Regions from separate parts of the Enterobacter sp. JH25 genome, predicted to be linked through region 2. Evidence: predicted binding sites of a transcription regulator. Region 2 holds the regulator's gene; the other holds the start of a gene.

Region 1 (3,913 bases), 1.7 Mb from region 2:
CTGGTGCAGATCGAGAAGGCATAAGGATTAACCGATGACAACCCAGTATGGATTTTTTATTGATTCCAGCCGCTGCACCGGGTGTAAAACCTGCGAGCTGGCCTGCAAGGATTATAAAGACCTGACCCCGGACGTCAGCTTCCGTCGTATTTATGAATACGCGGGCGGCGACTGGCAGGAGGATAACGGCGTCTGGCATCAGAACGTCTTCGCCTATTACCTGTCGATTGCCTGCAACCACTGCGAAGATCCGGCCTGCACCAAGGTCTGCCCGAGCGGGGCAATGCACAAGCGCGACGACGGTTTTGTGGTGGTGAACGAGGATGTCTGCATCGGCTGTCGCTACTGCCACATGGCCTGCCCGTACGGCGCGCCGCAGTATAACGCGGCTAAAGGCCACATGACCAAGTGCGACGGCTGCCACAGCCGCGTGGCGGACGGCAAAAAGCCCATCTGCGTCGAGTCCTGCCCGCTGCGCGCGCTGGACTTTGGCCCGATTGAAGAGCTGCGCAAAAAACACGGCCAGCTTGCTGCGGTCGCGCCGCTGCCGTCTGCGCACTTCACGAAGCCGAGTATTGTGATTAAACCTAACGCCAACAGCCGTCCGACGGGTGACACCACCGGCTACCTGGCAAACCCGAAGGAGGTGTGAGATGGGAAGTGGATGGCATGAATGGCCGCTGGTGATCTTCACCGTTTTCGGGCAGTGCGTGGCTGGCGCATTAATCGTGATGGGCTTCGCCTGGCTGAATGAAGGTGATGACAAGGCCAGAATACGCATCGTGCGCAGCCTGTTTTTTCTCTGGCTGGTAATGGGTATTGGGTTTATGGCCTCGGTACTGCATCTTGGCTCCCCGCTGCGCGCCTTCAACTCGCTTAACCGCGTGGGAGCGTCAGCGCTGAGTAATGAGATCGCGGCGGGTTCGATCTTCTTTGCCGTGGGCGGTTTCTGGTGGCTGGTGTCGGTTATCGGTAAAATGCCCCCAGCTCTGGGCAAAATCTGGCTGGTTGTCAGCCAGCTCCTGGGTGTCGTTTTTGTCTGGGCGATGACCCGGGTCTATCAGATCGATACCGTTCCGACCTGGTATACGGGCTACACCACGTTGGCCTTCTTCCTGACGATGGCTCTTACTGGCCCGATGCTGGCCGCGCTGCTTCTGCGGGTCGCAAACGTGACATACAAAGGTACCCTTGCCGCGTCTGTCAGCGTACTGGCACTCATCGCCTGCGTGGCGGTCGTCGTGTTGCAAAGCAATACGCTGGGGACGATCCAGAGTTCTATCCAGCAGGCTAACGCCCTGCTGCCGGATTATGGTTCGCTTCAGGTATGGCGCATCGCGCTGCTGGCGGCGGGTTTAGGCTGCTGGATCTGTCCACTTATTCGTCGTCAGGAACCGAAAACGCTCGGCCTGTTTGCAGGTTTCGTGCTGGTGGCTGTGGGTGAAATGATTGGCCGTGGGCTATTTTATGGTTTGCATATGACCGCTGGGTTAGCAATTGCAGGTTAACACAGGTGCGCGGGCTACCCCCGCGCACAAATAAGGAAAGTTGTAATGAATGACGTCTCACACCGCGAATCGTTCGCGTTCAGCGCCCGGGTACTGGGCGCGCTGTTTTATTTTGCCCCTGACAGCGAGCAGACCGCACCGCTGGTGAGTGCCCTGACCGCAGGTGACTGGATGCAGGACTGGCCGCTGGCGCAGGAAAGCCTGCAGCCCGTGGCCAGTATGTTTAAGAACCCGTCGGACGAAGCGTTGAAAGACGCCTGGCAGCGTCTGTTTATTGGCCCGTATGCCCTGCCCGCCCCCCCGTGGGGCTCCGTCTGGCTCGATCGCGAGTCCGTGCTGTTTGGCGATTCGACCCTTGCATTGCGCCAGTGGATGCGTGAAAACCATATCGCCTTTGAGATGCAGCAGAATGAGCCGGAAGATCACTTCGGAACGTTGCTGATGCTGGCGGCATGGCTTGCCGAGAACGGTCGCGACACAGAACGCGACCAGCTTATGGCCTGGCATCTGCTGCCGTGGAGCACGCGTTTCCTTAGCGTATTCGTTGAAAACGCGGCCCATCCGTTCTACACGGCGCTGGGTAAACTTGCCCAGCTGACGCTGGCAGAATGGCAGTCCACTTTGCTGATCCCGATTGCAGAAAAAACGCTGTACCGATAACAGCTCCTGGCTTGTACATCCGTTGTGTAAGCCAGGTTCGGACATTTTTGCTGCAACGCAGATCCGGAACTGCTATACTGTATATAATTACAGTACTGGAGGTGCAAAATGGCTGTTGAAACAAAATTCGTGGTCGTAAGAAAAGGTGAAGAGAAAATGACTTTTGCCAGTAAGAAAGAGGCTGACGCTCACGACAAACTGCTCGACATGGCAGAAGCGTTCACCGACTGGCTGCTGCAAAGCGGAATGCAGATGGATGAAACGCAGGCGGAAAACCTTGGTCTGTATCTTGCCGAGCAGAAAGAGTCCGTGCAGCATATCCTGCGTACCAGCAAGCTTCCCGAGCTCAATGCTGCAACGGATAAAACAGCGCCAGAGGCGGATAGCAGCAAAAAAATCCGGGCCGTCAAAGCCGCCTGATCGTCAGAACGACTCATCACCTGTCCTGCTGCCGCGGGCCGGAAACGGCTCGCGGCTTAATAGTGCGGTAAATTATCACACAACTCTTGCAACTCGTTGATTAGTCTGGCCACATGGAAACCATCACAGACAGAATGATGAACCTGAACGGCGAAAGGCAACAAGACTTTTCCATCCTGGTTAAAGTATTTTCCAAACGTGAACATGGGCGCAAAAAAGTTCTGCATGTTAGCCACGTTGATATTAAAACTGGTAAAACTGACCCACGGAATATCCGATATGAAGAATATATTTTCCCGGTACTCTTCTTTGGGCCAGTAGGCAAGATTATCACCATAGAGAGAAACGTCTTCTGCATAAACGTTCTGAAAGTGATGAATATTCCCGTCGAAGTGACTCCATAATGATGAAAACGTCTCCGTCTCTTTATGGAAAAGGGTATAGCTGGGATGCACCTCATTCCATATTACAAGCTCATTATTCTTCATAGCCATACGGAACTCAGAATGGCGGTTAACGACTGTCGAAATAAGGGAAATAATCGAAGGATAAAATTTCCAGCCAACCTGTTTGATATGCTTCAGCAGCGCAGTGATATCCAGCTGAACCGTTTGGTTAATCGTGCATTGAGCAAAGCTCTGAAAGACTTCAAAATGTTCTTTCCTTGCCCAACTCGATAAGTCTACAGCCGTATATTCTGGCGTTATTTTTGTCATTTCTTTGCCTTAATTAAGCAGCGCTATATAAAATAGTAGCGTACCACAAACCCAGGAGCTGTATAGACCGTCGAGCAGAGGCTGCCTTAAATTTTCAACGTATCAATAACCGCTCTCAGCGCCGGGGACACGTTGCGGTGCGGAAAATAGAGGTAAAGCCCTTCCATCCGCAGGCTGTAGCGCTGTAAGACGCGTATAAGCGTGCCACGCTCCAGATCGTCAGACACCAGCTCAACCGGGACATAGGCCAGCCCGAGTTCCAGCCGGGCCGCTTCGGCCTCCATGTAGCTGTCGGAAAAGGCCCATTGCCCCTCAGGCCGGTGCGTAACTCGTTTCCCGTCCTGAACAAGCTCCCATTGATAGTGGTTACCGTCTGCAAACTGGTAGGCAATGCAGGGATGAGCATCCAGATCGGCGGGCGTCTGCGGGAAACCATAGCGCCGAAAATGCGCCGGGGCGGCAACCACAGCCATCTCCATATCGGGCGTGATGCGCACCGCAATCATTCCTTGTCCCACCTCCGGTCCCAGCCGGACGCCCGCGTCGAATCGCTCCGCAATGATATCCACGAACCGGCTCTCATTCATCAATTCCAGACGGATATCCGGG
Region 2 (3,913 bases):
GTCATATCGTCATCTGTCAGCTTACCCCACTGTTCTTTCGCTTTACCTTTGAATTGCTTCCAGTTGCCGCCGATTTCATCTTTATTCATAATCGTGTCCTCGTGTTAAGCGTCTATGAGTATCGTCCGCTTCGTTCTTTTCTGCTGGACGTGATTATTATTGTAGTTAAGGATTTGGCATTTATTTTTATATTCGGAATCTTTAACCGTTACGATATATCGTGCGGGGCTGGAAACCAGGTATTGTTTCGCCAGTGACGACGCCAGATAACGGCCAGCGAAAGGCCACGCAGTGAGAGAAACACCGCCAGCGCGAGCCACAGACCATGATTGCCGAGATACGGCAAGGTCAGCAGCGTCAGGCCGAACCCCGCCGCAGCGACGGCCATGCTGTTGCGCATCTCCGCCCCTCGCGTCGCACCAATAAACATGCCGTCCAGCAAATAGCACCACACGCCCACCACCGGTAATACGACCTGCCAGAGGATGTAGCGATCGGCCAGCTCACGTAGCGCGGGCAACGAGGTGAGAAGCGCGACAATATGCCCACCAAAACAGGCGTAAACCAGAGCAAAGACCAGCGCCACCAGACCCGCCTGACGACAGGCAGCACGCCAGACTTCGCGTAACTGGCCGCTTTCACGCGCGCCATAAGCCTGCCCTGAATGCGCCTCGACGGCGTAAGCAAAACCATCCAGCGCGTAAGCGGTAAAGGTCAGTAACGTCATGAGCACTGCGTTGACGGCGACGATCTCAGGCCCAAGACGGGCACCAAAAACGGTTAATGCGCCGAAGCAGAGTTGCAGCAGGAGCGAACGGAGCATGATGTCGCGATTGAGCGCCAGCAGCTTACGCATATTGCCGCGCCAGGCCGATTTCAGCAGATCCAGGGTGATACCGCGCATCGCCAGCACGCGCCAGACCATCCCCAAACCGATCAGCAGCGTCCCGTACTCGGCAATTGCCGTAGCCAGCGCCGCGCCCCGGACGTTCATGTGCAGTCCCATCACCAGCCAGAGATCGAGCACAATGTTAAGCAGGTTGCCCACCACCAGTAGGATCACCGGCGCGCGGGCGTACTGCACGCCCAGCAGCCAGCCCAGCAGGACCAGGTTTGCCAGTGAAGCGGGCGCGCTGAGCCAGCGAATTTCGAGGAACCGCCGGGCCTGTTCCAGTACGGCATCGCTGCCACCTACAATATGGAGCGCAAGATCAATCAGCGGCGTACGCAACAGAACGATTAACGCGCCGGCACCGAATGCCAGAATGAGCGGCTGAACCAGCGCACGCGCCAGACGCAGAGGATCTTTTGCACCATACGCCTGGGCCGTCAGGCCTGTCGTACTCATGCGCAGAAAAAGCAGCAGCATAAAGAGGAAGCTGGTCGCCGTTGCGCCGATCGCGACGCCGCCAAGATAAATCGGCGAATCGAGATGCCCGATAACCGCCGTATCCACCAGCCCCAGCAGAGGAACGGTAATATTGGAAAAAATCATCGGTAGCGCAAGACGCCACAACGCCTTATCGGCAGAAGTTAGCAATGCCATGGAAATTACCGGAATCAGAAAACAGGCCAGGCTGTAGAGGAACTACAGCCTGTCAGGAAGAGATTACAGCCATTCACCGTTGCGGATAACGCCGACCGCCAGCCCTTCAATAGAGAAGCTCTGCTCGCGGAGATCCACCACAATCGGGGGGAATTCATTGTTTTCAGGCAGAAGCTGCACGGTATTGCCTTGTTTTTTCAGGCGCTTAACCGTCACTTCATCATCAATGCGCGCCACCACGACTTGCCCGTTACGCACGTCCTGCGTTTTGTGTACCGCCAGCAGATCGCCATCCAGAATACCGATATCTTTCATGGACATTCCGCTAACGCGCAGCAGGAAATCGGCGCTCGGCTTGAACATGCCTGGGTCAACCTGATAGTGCCCTTCGATGTGCTGCTGCGCCAGCAGAGGTTCACCTGCGGCTACGCGACCCACCAGCGGAATACCGCTCTCTTCTTCCACCAGCAGACGGATGCCGCGTGAGGCGCCGGAAACAATCTCAATCACGCCCTTACGCGCAAGCGCCTTAAGGTGCTCTTCGGCAGCATTAGGAGAACGGAAGCCCAGACGCTGCGCAATTTCTGCACGCGTGGGTGGCATACCCGTCTGGCCGATATGATCCCGAATGAGATCAAACACCTCTTGCTGCCTGGTCGTTAACGCTTTCATACCGCCCCCTGGGTGTATATACAGTTATGCTGTGAGTATATACAGTCAAAGGCGATTTTGGAACCAAAAACTGCACAAAAAACCAGGGACTTAATTATTCCTCGAGGCTCATCGGAAATGCGACCAAAGTAGCGTGACCCAGGTGATCGCCGCCGTGATAATCGACAGCAGTACGGCAGCGGAACCCATGTCTTTCGCCCGGCCAGACAGTTCATGGAATTCCGACCCGATTCGGTCAACAACGGCCTCAATAGCGCTATTCAGAATTTCCACTATCATCACCAGAAGGACAGATCCGATGAGCAGTACGCGGGTGATAGCATCAACATCAAGGAAGCAGGCGATGACAACGGCAACGATTGCGGCAACCGCTTCCTGGCGGAAAGCGGCTTCATTAACCCATGCGGCGCGGAAACCTTTCCATGAATAACCGGCAGCTTTAATGATTCGAGTTAACCCAGTGGTATTATTGGCCATTAAAAGAACCTTTTATGATAAATAGCGTCAGTAACTAAAGCCGCAGCGCGTTTTGCTGCGACCTGAAGTATGACGGGTAACAACAGAAATTTTGCGCGCATTCTGTTATCCTTGCGCCGCAATTGCATTATTAACCAGAGGCTTTACATCGTTTATGTCCGGCTGGCCACGAATTTACTACAAATTACTTAATTTACCATTAAGCGTACTGGTAAAAAGTAAGTCTATCCCAGCAGAACCTGCGCTGGAATTAGGGCTCGATACGTCGCGCCCTATTATGTACGTTTTGCCTTATAACTCGAAGGCAGACCTGCTAACGCTTCGCGCTCAATGTCTGGCGCACGATTTACCTGACCCGCTTGAACCGCTGGAAGTCGACGGTACGCTGCTGCCGCGCTACGTGTTCATCCATGGCGGACCGCGCGTGTTCACCTATTACACGCCGAAAGAAGAGTCCATTAAGCTGTTCCATGATTACCTCGATCTGCACCGCAGCAACCCCGATCTGGACGTGCAGATGGTGCCGGTGTCGGTGATGTTTGGCCGTCGTCCGGGGCGTGAAAAAGGGGAAGAGAACCCGCCGCTGCGTATGCTCAACGGCATTCAGAAATTCTTCGCCGTCTCATGGCTGGGACGCGACAGCTTTGTTCGCTTCTCGCCTTCCGTTTCACTGCGCCGCATGGCGGATGAACACGGTACTGACAAAATCATTGCGCAAAAGCTGGCGCGCGTTGCGCGAATGCACTTTGCACGTCAGCGTCTGGCGGCCGTTGGGCCACGTCTCCCGGCGCGTCAGGATCTGTTTAACAAGCTGCTGGCTTCCAAAGCGATTGCCCGTGCCGTAGAAGACGAAGCGCGCAGCAAGAAGATTTCGCACGAGAAAGCGCAGCAGAACGCAATCGCGCTGATGGAAGAGATCGCCGCGAACTTCTCCTACGAGATGATTCGTCTCTCTGACCGTATCCTCGGTTTCACGTGGAACCGCCTCTATCAGGGGATTAACGTCCACAACGCCGAGCGCGTGCGTCAGTTAGCGCATGACGGCCACGAGATTGTCTATGTGCCCTGCCACCGCAGCCACATGGACTACCTGCTGCTCTCTTACGTGCTCTATCACCAGGGCCTGGTGCCGCCGCATATTGCTGCCGGTATCAACCTGAACTTCTGGCCAGCAGGTCCGATTTTCCGCCGTCTGGGTGCGTTCTTCATTCGTCGTAC

Evidence for each region. The regulator LexA, encoded in region 2, represses DNA repair genes until DNA is damaged. The targets are predictions, from matches to a motif close to TNCTGTATGTACATACAGNA.
Region 1: a site for LexA is predicted at 2,244-2,263, ahead of L2Y28_RS09565 (YebG family protein). Genes of this name have one in related genera too.

Annotation. Positions count from the first base shown of each region.
Region 1 covers NZ_CP091319.1:1,999,746-2,003,658, reverse strand. Annotated here, with positions in the region: gene ynfE (selenate/tellurate reductase subunit YnfE) at 1-24, shown strand, start outside; gene L2Y28_RS09580 (DMSO/selenate family reductase complex B subunit) at 35-652, shown strand; gene L2Y28_RS09575 (dimethyl sulfoxide reductase anchor subunit family protein) at 654-1,508, shown strand; gene dmsD (Tat proofreading chaperone DmsD) at 1,554-2,168, shown strand; gene L2Y28_RS09565 (YebG family protein) at 2,277-2,588, shown strand; gene catA (type A chloramphenicol O-acetyltransferase) at 2,645-3,304, opposite strand; gene L2Y28_RS09555 (LysR family transcriptional regulator) at 3,391-3,913, opposite strand, start outside.
Region 2 covers NZ_CP091319.1:307,056-310,968, reverse strand. Annotated here, with positions in the region: gene L2Y28_RS01495 (CsbD family protein) at 1-89, opposite strand, end outside; gene dinF (MATE family efflux transporter DinF) at 209-1,546, opposite strand; gene lexA (transcriptional repressor LexA) at 1,610-2,218, opposite strand; gene L2Y28_RS01480 (diacylglycerol kinase) at 2,327-2,695, opposite strand; gene plsB (glycerol-3-phosphate 1-O-acyltransferase PlsB) at 2,850-3,913, shown strand, end outside.